One region of the Planococcus massiliensis genome, then DNA from elsewhere that is predicted to be linked to it. Evidence: riboswitches for the same ligand, from Rfam matches in the RefSeq annotation. Region 1 holds a riboswitch; each other region holds the start of a gene.
The links. A riboswitch is a leader RNA that binds a small molecule or an ion and turns the genes downstream of it on or off. The one in region 1 is predicted to bind thiamine pyrophosphate.
Positions count from the first base shown of each region.

Region 2: it holds a riboswitch for thiamine pyrophosphate, as region 1 does, so the genes downstream of both, thiT (energy-coupled thiamine transporter ThiT) here and tenA (thiaminase II) in region 1, are expected to answer to the same signal.
Region 3: it holds a riboswitch for thiamine pyrophosphate, as region 1 does, so the genes downstream of both, BN1080_RS07990 (YkoF family thiamine/hydroxymethylpyrimidine-binding protein) here and tenA (thiaminase II) in region 1, are expected to answer to the same signal.

Region 1 is NZ_CCXS01000001.1:476,591-480,976, reverse strand. Features, by position in the region: gene thiD (bifunctional hydroxymethylpyrimidine kinase/phosphomethylpyrimidine kinase) at 1-113, opposite strand, end outside; gene thiM (hydroxyethylthiazole kinase) at 110-895, opposite strand; gene tenA (thiaminase II) at 897-1,580, opposite strand; TPP riboswitch at 1,667-1,770, opposite strand; gene BN1080_RS02405 (ABC transporter ATP-binding protein) at 1,791-2,933, opposite strand; gene BN1080_RS02400 (ABC transporter substrate-binding protein) at 3,175-4,386, shown strand, end outside.
Region 2 is NZ_CCXS01000001.1:2,473,259-2,477,644, forward strand. Features, by position in the region: gene BN1080_RS12425 (tryptophan-rich sensory protein) at 1-161, shown strand, start outside; gene map (type I methionyl aminopeptidase) at 183-932, opposite strand; gene thiT (energy-coupled thiamine transporter ThiT) at 1,071-1,649, opposite strand; TPP riboswitch at 1,743-1,842, opposite strand; gene BN1080_RS12440 (M20 family metallopeptidase) at 1,989-3,062, shown strand; gene BN1080_RS17465 (hypothetical protein) at 3,130-3,261, shown strand; gene BN1080_RS12445 (SGNH/GDSL hydrolase family protein) at 3,305-4,219, opposite strand; gene BN1080_RS12450 (aminopeptidase) at 4,232-4,386, opposite strand, start outside.
Region 3 is NZ_CCXS01000001.1:1,645,684-1,650,069, forward strand. Features, by position in the region: gene BN1080_RS07980 (ABC transporter ATP-binding protein) at 1-518, opposite strand, end outside; gene BN1080_RS07985 (ECF transporter S component) at 511-1,092, opposite strand; gene BN1080_RS07990 (YkoF family thiamine/hydroxymethylpyrimidine-binding protein) at 1,094-1,684, opposite strand; TPP riboswitch at 1,774-1,879, opposite strand; gene BN1080_RS07995 (M48 family metallopeptidase) at 2,062-3,354, shown strand; gene BN1080_RS08000 (Na-translocating system protein MpsC family protein) at 3,532-3,915, shown strand; gene BN1080_RS08005 (trimeric intracellular cation channel family protein) at 4,083-4,386, shown strand, end outside.

The DNA.
Region 1 (4,386 bases):
GTCAGTACAGAAGTCGAATAAACTCCGAGTTCCTGGAATGTTTTAATGTCCGCTTGAATTCCTGCGCCTCCTCCGGAATCCGATCCAGCGATGGTCAATACTTGTGGCATCATTTTTGCTGCAGCTCCTTTCCGGGAATGTGTTCGCTATGGCCTGTACTCTGTTTAGACAATTGATTGAGAAATTCGATTTGGAAACTGCCCGGTTCGGAAGCCGATTGGCCAGCTCGTTCCCCGGCCTGACCGTAAAAACGCAGCGCTTCTGCGACCGCATTTAATACATTTTCAGGAGAGATTGCTAGAAAAGCAGCAACCATCGCGCTTAACAGGCAGCCAGATCCCGTAATGGCCGACATAAGCGGATGCCCAAAAGGAATTTCTACCAAGTCGTTTCCATCCGTCACGAAATCAATCGGACCGGTCACTGCGACAACCAGCCCGAGTTTATTCGCCGCCTCGACTGCTAACTGTTTCACATCCGCTTCCCCACTGCCGGCATCTACGCCTTTCCCTCGCCATTCAGTTCCACAAATGGCCGCAAGCTCTCCAGCATTGCAGCGAAGCACGGCAATGTTCACTTCCCTCAAAATTTTCTCAGCTGCAGCGGCCCTGAAAGCTGTCGCTCCTACACCTACAGGATCTAGCACGACTGGGCGGCCCAATTGATTTGCTGTCTTTCCGGCAATGAGCATGCTTTCCAGCGTCCCGGCATTTAACGTTCCGATATTAAGCGACACAGCTCCCGAAAGCGACGCAAGTTCAACCGCTTCTTCCGGCGCTTCCCCCATAATCGGAGAAGCCCCGATTGCCAGCAGCCCATTGGCCTGGAAATTTGAAACGACGTGGTTCGTGATGCAGTGGACAATCGGATTTTCAGCGCGCAATTTTTCAATCATCTTAAACACCAGCCTTCGTATAAGGTTTTACCGTCCATGTCTGCATTGTCCAAGCCTGTTCCCAAAAATTCCATTCGTAATAGCAGCTGCGCCGGAAACGGTCTTTCAGTTCTTTGCGGCGATTTTCCGAAAGCCCTTCTGCGAGATGGTCCATCCGCTCCATCTGTTCCCTTACAAGCGCTGCAAATTCCTCGCCGCCATAAGTTTCAATCCAGCGGCTGTAAATCGGATGATCCGGCTTCGCTTCTTTCAGGCGGTTGCCGATTTCCTGATACAGCCAGTAGCAAGGCAGAATCGCAGCGAGGACATCTGCCAAATCTCCTTCAGCCGAACGGTACATATGCGATACGTAGGCGTAGGCATTCGGCGATGGCTCAAATTCAGCCCAATCTTCTTTGGTCACTCCAAGGATTTTCATGAACGATTCATGCAAAGCCATTTCTGCCGCACACGTATGCTCTGCATGAAATGCAAATCGCTTAGTCGTTTCTAAATCATTGGCTTTTACCGCGCCGATCGCCTGCACTTTTGCAAAATGCGTTAAGTAATAGGCATCCTGCATGACGTAATAGCGAAAGACGTTTAACGGCAGCGTCGCATCTGCTATCCCTTTAACGAACGGGTGTTCAAAACTCGCTTCCCATAGCTCCTTGCACTCCAACCGGACTTCTTTACAAAATGTCATTTGGCCATCTCCTTTTTGCAAATAAAAACGCCGCTTCCCAGTTAAGGAAAGCGGCGTTTGCGTATGCAGTCATAGATAGAAAAATAGCATGCTTCTCGCCACTTCCCTACGCTGGTATGATCCAGATCAGGTTCAAAGGGTCCGGGCTAATGCCCGTCTCAGCCGATATCCGGCTCCCCCAGTGGGTGTTTTATTTGGTTGTCGACATCACTATAGCACAGATTCGACTTCTGCAACAGACTTATCTGATTTCTCAGCTTTTATGCGCATGCCGTTTTCTGCATCAAAGAAATGGACATGCGACATATCGAAAGCCAGCCGCGCGGTGTGCCCCGGCTCGATGGCCGTGTCCGCTTCAACCCGGGCGATAAATTCCTGCTCCGCATAAACGGCATAAATAATAGTTTCTGCTCCTGTCAATTCCGATACGGTAACGGTCGCATCAAATTCACTGACCGGCAGGCCGGATAAATCTTCGCTGTTGACGTGGATATGTTCCGGCCGGATCCCTAATGTCAGCGGCTTCCCGACGTAGCCTCGGCTATTCAGGATGTCCAACGTTTCTTTCGGGATGCTGATCGTCCGGTCACCCAATACAAAGGAGCCTTTTTCCAAACGGCCTTCAAAAAAGTTCATGGCCGGTGAACCGATAAAGCCTCCAACAAAACGATTCGCCGGATAATCATAGACTTCTTTCGGGCTTCCGACTTGCTGGATATGGCCATCTTTCATAATGACGATCCGGGTGGCCATCGTCATCGCTTCGGTCTGGTCATGGGTCACATAAATCGTCGTCGTTTTCAGCCGCTGATGGAGTTTCGCAATTTCCGCCCGCATTTGGACGCGCAGTTTTGCATCCAGATTTGACAGCGGCTCATCCATTAAAAATACTTTGGCATCCCGGACAATTGCACGGCCGAGCGCCACACGCTGACGCTGCCCGCCTGACAGGGCTTTCGGCTTTCTGTCCAAATATTCCCGCAAGCCGAGAATATCCGCAGCATCTTCCACACGTTTCCGGATCTCCGCTTTCTTGAACTTCCTTAATTTTAGTCCAAAAGCCATGTTTTCAAATACCGTCATATGGGGATATAAAGCATAGTTCTGAAAAACCATAGCGATATCTCTTTCTTTTGGCTGGACCTCATTCATGCGTTTTCCATCAATAAAGAATTCACCTTCCGTAATTTCCTCGAGGCCGGCAATCATTCGCAACGTTGTCGATTTTCCGCAGCCTGAAGGGCCGACGAAGACAATGAACTCTTCATTCTGGATTTCAAGATTAAAGTCTGTTACGGCCGTTGCGCCATTATCATAGGTTTTTCCCAGATTTTTAATCGAAATCTCCGCCATTTAAATTCCCCATTTCTTTTTCTTTAATTGTATATAGTTTTCTGTCTATTGTAAATTCAACATAGAAAAGCAGAAGAACTTGTTATATACTTACCCTGAAGAAGGGGCATTTATGCTCTTTCCGATTGAAAGGAGGCTCAAATTTCAATTAACGGCGTCGAATTTCTTTAATTACTTCGACAATCAAAGCAATTTTTCTATAAAACGTACATAACTTATAAACTTGAAGGAGTGAAACCGAATGAAAAACATGAAGACATTGCTCATCACCCTTATTGGGCTTGGTTTGATCCTGAGCGGCTGTGCCGGCTTCCAGACCAGCAACAATGACAAAGAATCAGTTAATGAAGACGGCAAAATTGTAGTCGATTTTTGGACATTCTGGGGTTCCGAAATCCGCCGCCCAGTCGTTGACAAGATTGTTGAAGATTTTAACGCTTCCCAAGATGAAATTGAAGTAAAGCATACTTATAGTCCGTGGGGAGATATCTGGACGAAGGAATTAGCGGCAATCGCTGCCGGGAATCCGCCGGATGTCGTCATCAACGATATCAATGCCACCGCCCTTCGCGGAAAAGAACAACAGGCAATGAATCTATCGGAATTCTACGATGACAGCTTCTCTGAAAAATTCTATCCGGAACTTTGGAATGCGACCCTTCACGAAGGCGATTCATACGGGATTCCTTTCAATACCGATACACGCGTCCTTTTCTATAACAAAGACGCCTTCGAAGAAGTGGGGCTGGACCCGGAAGATCCGCCTGAAACATGGGCTGAGCTTGAAGAATATGCAGCAAAATTGGATGTCAAAAACGGCAATAGCTACGATCGTCTCGGCTTTTATCCATTATGGGGCGTGGGCTACGATGTGTGGCTCCTGAACGCAAATGGCGAAAACTATTTCGGGCCGGATCACAATACGGATACTGTCAACATCAACACTGAAAAGAATGTAGAAGTCCTCAATTGGCTAAAATCCTGGAAAGACCGTATCGGCGAAGATGTCGTCAACTCATTCCAGGCGCAAATCGACAGCCAGCAAGGAAATCCATTCTTCAGCGGCGACTTGGCGATGATTGTCCAGCAGCCGACTTTCTATACGCAGATCCGCGACTACGCGGAAGATTTGAATTTCGGAGTCGTCCAGTTGCCTGAATACGAAGAAGGCAATGGTCACACAAGCTGGGGCGGCGGGTTTGTAGCAGAAATTCCGAAAGGTTCTAGCGATCCGGAAGCTGCTTGGAAATTTATCGAATACTTGACCGGTGCAGAATCACAGGAATATTGGGCGGTTAAAAACTTTGACAACGTAGCGAATATTGAAGCGGCTGAAGCAGCTGCCGAATCTGACGAATTGACGGAACAGGGCCAGACGGTTTACCAAATGGCAGTCGACAGCATGGAAGATACGTTGCTGACGCCGGCTCCAGTGGCAGCTCCAAGCTATTTC
Region 2 (4,386 bases), 2.0 Mb from region 1:
GCTTCCACCATTTTGACGTTCCTTATGCCCTTGTTTTCGTTTGGGCCTTTATCGGCATTGCCGTGAAACACGGAACCAATGAACTGTTGGTCACGACCGCTTCCCTGTTTTTAAGCGGGGTCATCATCACCGGCATTTTGCTCATCAAAAAAAGATCCTGATAAACAGGATCTTTTTTATGTTTAATTGAGTTTTGTCAGTAAAATGGGCTCGCCTTTAGTGACAAGAACCGTATGTTCAATCTGGGCCACCAGCGATTGGTCAGGCGTGATGAATGTCCAGCCGTCTCCCGATTCCACAATATGCTCAGCTTTCTGAGAAATGAAAGGCTCGACAGCAAGAACCATGCCTTCTTTTAAGATCGTGGTTTCCCATGCATCGTAATAATTCAAAACATGCTGCGGAGCTTCATGCAATGATTTTCCAATGCCGTGTCCCGTTAAGTTCTTAATGACGAACAAACCTTGCTGCTTCGCTTCACGCTCTACCGCTTTTCCGATCTGGTTCAGCTTAGCGCCGGCTTTCACTTTGCTCATCGCCCGGTCAAATGCCGATTCAGCCACTTGGCATAATTTTTCTTTTTCCGGATGGCCATCCCCAACTACAAAAGAAATGCCTGTATCTGCAAAATAGCCTTCATAAGATCCTGACACGTCGATGTTCACGATGTCGCCGTCATTGATGACGCGCTTGCCCGGCATGCCGTGGGCCACTTCTTCGTTCACGCTGATGCATGTATAGCCCGGGAAATCATATTCCGCTTTCGGGCCAGATACGCCGCCAAGCTCTTTGAACATTTTGCCGCCCAGTTCATCCAATTCTTTTGTCGTAACGCCCGGCTTCGTCGCTGCTTTCATCGCTTCGCGAATTTCAGCCACCATGCGCCCTGCTTTCTTCAGCATTTCAATGTCTTTCTCATTCGTTGCAATCATTTGATACCCTTCTTTCAAATTGTCTACTGAAAATTATAGCACACGAAAAGCGCAAGCGCCCGTTTGGTGCCATTTATGAAAAGAGCCGCCGGAGAAATTTCCTCTCCGGCGGCTCTCACTTTTTTCAATTCTAAATTTTTACTGGACTTCGGCATCCACCAATTTAGGGGCAGCGGTGAAAAGCGCCGAACAAACCGCGGCTGCCAATAAGAAAACAGGAATCATATAAGTGGCGTTGTAGACAGCTGAATAAATTAGCACGTTGCCTTCTGCAAACATCCCGAAGAATAAAACACCCGTGATGACATGCATCAGGTAGCGCAAGAAAGATGCGATCAATACGCCGATCACGGCTGCAGCAATCATGCCGCCTGCTTTCCCTTGCTGATGGGCTTTCAAATAACGGCTGCGCATCAGGCCAGCAAAACCGACGGCTCCGTAAGCGACGAGATAATCCAAAATCACTTGCATTACAACAAAACCGAAAGACAACGGCGTAACGGAAATGACGCCGGTTACGATTTGCAGCAACCCGACTAACAGCCCGGTTAAAATTCCGGCTGCTGTGCCTCTTCTAAAAGCCATCAAAACAATAGGGATCATGACCAGGCTGACCGATCCGCCTTGCGGCATTTTAAACGCCACAAAATCCAATACATACCCGAGCGCTCCAAAAATCGCAATCTCCACCATTAACAAAACACGTAAATTTCTCATGACTTCCTCCTTGTGTTGTGCACATCACCAGAAGGGCCGCAGAAAAAAACCATAAAAAGCGGCGCCAGGACAGATCCTGACGCCGCATAAAAGGCAGGTTTCTATCCACATCCCTGCGCAAGCGTTAACTTACAGGTTCGAAGGGTAAGAACAAAACTGTTCACTCTCAGCAAAAGCTCCCCTTGTGGTGTATACATTAAATTCTCTTTCACCTTTCATTGTACACAAGGTCAAATGTGAAAGCAATTCGTTTTAAGTGCTCTTCTTGGGGTACACTTTTAATGATGAACGATTTTGAAAGGTGGTGAAAGCAGCAAGCATCCATTTGCTGCTAAGGACATGATTGACTTACTAAAAGATTTGATTAAAATCAAAAGCGATGATCAAGAAGGCGCCAATCAAGCATTACTGTTTTGTGCCGATTGGCTGAAAGAAAAAGGAGAAACTGTCACGATCCATGAAAACAACGGCTTCAAGATGCTTACTGCCATCAAAGGCGCCGGAGAAGAGACGCTCATCTGGAACGGCCATGTGGACGTGGTGCCTGGACACGAAGAGCAATTCACTCCATTCGAAGAACTTGGACGTTTATATGGCCGCGGCGCAGCCGATATGAAAGCGGGCGTAGCGGCAATGATGCAGGCGTTCATCGAACTCAATGCCTCGGCTTTGGAGAAAACGGTTCAACTACATATTGTCACCGATGAGGAAATCGGCGGCCGCAATACATCGAAATGGTTGGTTGACCAAGGATACCATGGCGACTTTGTCATCTGCGGAGAACCGACAGGCTTAAAAGTCGGGCTCCAATCAAAAGGCATATTACGAATGGATTTGACTTTTAAAGGAAAACCGGCGCATGGCAGCCGCCCTTGGGAAGGCGTCAATGCCATCGAATCAGCAATGAAATACCATATGGCCATGAGCGAATTGCCTTTCCGGAAAGAATCGACGGAATACTACGAGCAGCCATCCGTTAACTTGCCGATCATCAAGGCAGGCGACCGCTATAATGTCGTGCCGGAAATTTGCCATATGTCCTACGATATCCGCTTTATGCCCGGACAGGACAAAGATGAAATCGTCCGGCAAATGGCTGAACTGGCGGATACGTTAAATGTGGATATGGAATATAAAGCAAGCGGTTCTACGCCTGCTTTAACAACGACTCAAGAAAATCCGTATATCCAAATGCTGCAGAAAGCGATTAAAAACGTAACGGATCAGGAAGCGATTCTTTTTGGCCAGCACGGGGCTGCGGATACACGCTACTATGCGGAAGTTACGGGCGGCGAAGGCGCAATTGAATTTGGCCCGAGCGGGGATGACTGGCACGGCAATGCGGAATATGTCACGATCTCCAGTGTCCATGAATACAAAGAAATCCTTGTTGCGCATGCCCTCTTTAAATGAAAAAGGTTTGCGTTTCATGAAATAAGGGAAATCATTAATTAGCGAATCTATGATGGGAGCGATGAATATGGGAATCGGACGCATTGTGAAGACGGCAATTAAGATTGCACCTATTGCCTACCCAATTATTAAAAAAGTGATGGACAGCAAAAAAGCTGGAAATACGACACCTTATAAGACGCCAAACTCCAAACGATAAAAACAAAGCCGCAGCGATTGAAATCGCTGCGGCTTTGTTTTATTCAAATATAAGGAAGAACTTCACGCAAGGCTAAGTAGTCCAATTCCACTTTTTCAGATGGGCGCATGGCCGATGTATTTTCCAACGCCGGCGGATTCTCGGTTGAGGCTGCACCTTGTTCCTGCGCTTGTAGAATCTGTTCGAAACTTAACGGGTTCGGTGCAGGGAGTTCGGTGTTCTCAACTTTCCAGCCTTTCTGGTACTGCTCTAAAAAAGCATTGGCCATCGCTTGATAGCCTGTAAAATTCGGATGGACATCTGCAGGATTCGGCACTTTATCCGTTGGCGATGCACCAAAAGCGGCATCAACCGGAACAAACTGCGCCCCCGCTTTCGCCGCCGATTGTTTTAAAATCGCATTCAAGCGGTCCAGCTGCTTGCCTGTCCCTTCTTTTTGCGAATCACGTACATGCGGATAAGCGAAATAATAGCCCATGACGTAGACGTCCGCTTTCGGGGCTCTTGCTTTCAATTCGGCTAGGATGGCTTCCATGTTCTGCCGCGCCTCATTCAACGCAAAGTCAGCCTGGATTTGCTGAAAAGTCAGCGAGCCTTCTTTTGGATTTACTTGCACTAAGCGCAGTAAGTCATTGGCTCCCGCTGATAGCGTGATGATATTCGCTGAAGCCAACACTTCTTTTGCTTCCGGAGACTTGATTCTCTCCAACACATCTTCTGTCGTAAAGCCTGGGAACGCCAAGTCTTTCGTGAATAAAGCGACAGGCTGATGGCGTGCGAGCTCTCCGGCAATCATATCAGCGTAGCCTGCATCAATTTGGGAATTGGGCGTTTGCCCTGCAGCCAAGGAATCGCCCAACGCTACATAAAACGCAGGTATTTTAATCGCTGCCTGCGCTTGCACCGAAGAACCGAAGAACGTGAAAACCAGCACCAACGCGATTCCTATTTTCTTCACTTTGCTCACCTCTTAAAATGCCCAGTTTCCGTTCCGGAAAACCGGTTCGCTTGAGCCGTCTTCGTAAATGCCGTCAATCGACATCTCGCCGCTGCCGATCATAAAATCTTCGTGAACGATTGATGTGTTCAATCCGATTGACTCCAATTGTGTACGTTCCAAATCAC
Region 3 (4,386 bases), 1.2 Mb from region 1:
ATCGGTTCATCCAAAAGCAGCACTTCAGGCTCCATGATCAATGCACAAGCAGCAGCCACTCGCTGCTTCATTCCGCCGGATAAGGATTGGATCACTTCGTGGCGAAGAGCGGACAACCCGGTCAACGCCAAAACCTCCGTTATTTTTTGCTTCATCATTTCGCGCGGAACATGCAAGTTCTCCAGCGTAAAGGCCAGTTCTTCCTCGACAGTCGGCATACAGAACTGGGAATCGGGGTCTTGAAAAACGGTCGCAATCCGATGGTTGATTTCACCAGGCGCATATTCTTCAGCATCTTTGCCAAAAAGCTGGAGGCTTCCTGAAATTATTCCATCGCAGTTGAACGGATATAAGCGATTCAGCAAATAGACCAGCGTGCTTTTTCCGCAGCCGCTCGGCCCTGAAATGACAACGCGTTCGCCGCGGTGAATATCAAAAGATAAATCGGTTAAAGTAAGTTGTTCGTCATCAGGAAAACGGAAACGGACATTTCGAAAAGAAAAAATCGTCTCATGCACGGGCATCACCCTTCGTTGAACGGGAAATCGCATAGCCGCGAAGCGAACCGGTCGCAAGCAGCCCGTCAGAGATGAATTTCCCGCCGATTCCCGCAATGGCCATGCCGCTGATCACGCGAAGCGTAAACATCAAAGCGACAAAGGAAGGATCAAGCGCGGCATAGCCGGAGATGAAATAGCCGTAAACAAAACTGAAAACGGCCGAACCGGCACCGGCAAGCATCAGCACCGCAAGATTGAAATGCTTATAGCCGGTTAGTGCAAATGCGGCTTCTGCGCCTAATCCTTGAACGATGCCGGACAGAAGAAGGCGGGGGCCGACCGCATTCCCGAGCAGGACTTCAATTGCCGCAGCCATCGATTCCGATAGGACGGCTGCACCGGGTTTCCGGATGATGTTCATGCAGATGATGGAAACGATGAACCAGATGCCGAACATCCATTCATAAGCGAGGGGTCCGATCACAGCGGCCCAGATGTTCGAGACATGGACGAACACTAGGTAAACGATGCCGAACACGACCGCAAACAAAGACATCAATACCACTTCTTTTAATTTCCACGATTTCAGCATTTTATTTGCCTCCGTGGGAAGGACTGTTGATGCTCATCGAAACCGTCATGACAAGGTGGCGATGCTCCTCAGAACGCGCATTTGCAAATGCTTCTTCGTAAAAGGCAAAGACGTCATGGATGTCGCCGTGGATGCCGCTCGCGTAATGCATCGAGTCGTTGAAGACGCCGCGTTCTTTTGCCCGGTCAACTTCCCGGTAAATGACCGCCATGTAATCCGGATTGTTCATCGGATAAAGCGCAAATTGCGAAGAAACGTATTGCTTCGTCGCATCCGTATTCAACAGTTCATCCGATTTTTCCAAATACACATCTCCTGCCGAATCGCCAGGGCAGCCGATGGAAAACGTGCCGGAAAGTGCCACGTGTTCACCAGTTTTCGCCGCATGCAAGGCAAGCGCTTTTGCGACATTGAAGACGTGATTCTGTTTTCCCCGAATGACGGTCGAGACGTCGTCTGTGTGCATCCAAACATTTGAGGTATCGGTTTCGTTCAGCGCCCCTTTGATGATTTTGATGAAATCGCCAGTCATCGGATGAAGCGAAAAGCGAAATCCGACAATCGGGCTCGTGCCGCATTGCAATGGTTCCATATTGAATTCCTCCTAAAAATGTACACAAAAAAGGCCGCATCCGTGAAGATGCAGCCATAATCTACAAATAATTTCAAAAGGAATCATTTCAGAAATGCGCCGCACTTCCTCACGCAGGTCCTAACCTGATCGAGTTATAAGGGATCGAAGCTTGCGCTTGCATCTCAGCCATAATGGGCACCCCTAGTGCAGTAAACGGTATGCGGTTTTTGTGGGCCGGGTTTGCCCGGTTGAGTTCAGTGTAGCGGATATGAATAAATAAGTAAAGGCCAAAAGATCTAAAAAGGAAAGGGGAAGATACTCTGAATTCAAGTATTTCTTTCCAAAGTAATGTGCTATTATATGTAAGTTATTCCATTAAGAAGGGAAGAGGATTATTGGACAGGTCAGCAATTCAATCGAACAGGGAAACCATTTATTTTATCATCAGCTTAATCTTTAGCATCCTGGTTTATGTATTCGCCATCATTTCCGTCGTCGGCATTGCCATCGCACTTATTATTTTTGCTTTCATGCTTTTTGCCAACGCGATGATGTTGGGATCCATACGCGGAAACGGCATGCGGATCCACGAACGCCAATTTCCGGATGTCTACGAGAGAGTGCAAATTCTTTCAAAAGAAATGGAGCTTAAGAAAGTTCCGGAAGTTTTTGTGATCCAATCAGAAGGTGCATTGAACGCCTTTGCGACCCGCTTTTTCGGGCGCGATATGGTCGTTTTGTATTCGGAAGTGTTTGAACTGGCACGCGAACAGGGACAAGCAGAACTCGATTTTATCATCGCGCATGAACTGGCACACGTAAAACGCCGCCATGTCTGGAAGAACCTTTTGATTGTGCCAGCCGGGTTTATTCCATTCCTGAGCCAAGCGTACAGCCGCTCATGTGAATACACGTGCGACCGGCATGCTGCTTTTGCCATTCAGAACGCTGCAGCAGCGAAACGGGCGCTGACGCTTCTTGGCATCGGCAAAAAAATGTACACCGAAGTCAATGAAGAGGCATACCGCGAACAGATTTCGACCGAATCAAACGGCATCGTCTGGTTGAGCGAAGTGCTTTCTTCGCACCCGCTCTTGCCAAAACGCATTCAGGCGATCCAGCAATTTGAAGAGAGCGATGCCCGGGTCTATACCCAGAACACCGGAAGAATTGCTATCGGCGCCGCGCTGATTTTTGCAGGGATCATGGGCGTTTATTTTGTCAGTATCGCTCTTTTTGCTGGTGGGACCTTAGTCTATTCTCAATTTCTAAGCGGCTTTGATGATGCACTTTATAGCGACGAAGGGTTTTCCGTTGAAGGGCAAACAGCGCTTATTGCGGCCGCGGACGAAGGGAATCTCGTTGATGCGGAAGCGGCTATAGCGGATGGCGACGATGTGGATGCTGTCGACTCCGGCGGTGCCTCCGCCTTGATGTATGCCGTCTATAACGGCGACAGCGAAATGGCTTCACTCCTCATTGATGCGGGAGCCGATGTCAATACGGAAGACGATTACGACACAGCAATCGGCACGGCCATCTACTACGAAGACTATGGGATGGCACAGCTACTCTTTGAGAGAGGTGCGGACCCGACCATTGCAGGAAATGACGGCATGTCAGCCATGGATTATACGGAAGCGTCAACGGAAGCTGAGTTTGCGGATTATTTGACAGCAAATAACTGAGTCTGCAAACTTTCTGCAAAATGTGAAAAAAGTGAACCTGCCGAAAGATTGGCAGGTTCTTTTTTGCTTAGAATGTGGCATATCTTTAATATAGTGGTATACTGTTTAAATGAAAATTGGCAATCAATTTTTAACAAATTAGTCTAAGATCATATAGTTAGTTGAAAGAAGGTTTGAGTGATTACACTTTCAATACAGCAGCGTGAACAGCAGTTTGCTAATTTAGTTCGTGCTTATCGGAAAAAACATGTGGGCAAAGGTCCTGAAAAAATAAAAGTGACGTTTCAAAACAATTGGGCCATCGCTCATATGAGTGGCAGCCTAAGTCCAGTGGAACATTTTATGATTCAGAACGAAAATGGGAGAGATATGATTCGGCAGGCTCGAACGCAGATGATCAAGGAGCTGTACAATCAAATTCCCCCCACTGACATGGAAGAATTGGTTGGTGCGAAATTCGAGAAGTTGTTTACAGATATTCATGTCGAGGACGACGAAGTGATTTCGATATTTGTTTTTGATCAGCCGATTGATGAGCAGTTAAAAACGAATTGCATATAAAAAGCGGCGGATTGGGATAAGGTACGCAAGTGCAATTAACTAACCACCATTCTACAGGTTAACCATACCTGTAGAATGGTGGTTTTTGTATTTTTAAAAGTTCACAATAGACTGACATTAGCGAAGTATTCATGCGGGGTCGAGTTGAAAAATTGGAGGAATTGGGCGTGTTTTGGACGATTTTAATCATTATTGGAGTAACCGCATATGCTGCCAGTGGAGCGCTGGTGGCCATTGAAGCGGAATTTTCATTTGTCGGCGTATTTGTATTGGGATTAACGACTGCTTTTGGGGGAGGGACGATCCGGAATTTATTGATCGGGGCGCCGGTTTCTGCTCTATGGGAATCACAGACAATTGCGATTGTGTTTGCGACCCTCGCCATCATTGTCCTATTGCCCTTGAAGTGGACCCAGCACTGGAAAAGGTGGGGGCTCTTATTTGACTCGATTGGACTCGCCACTTTTGCGC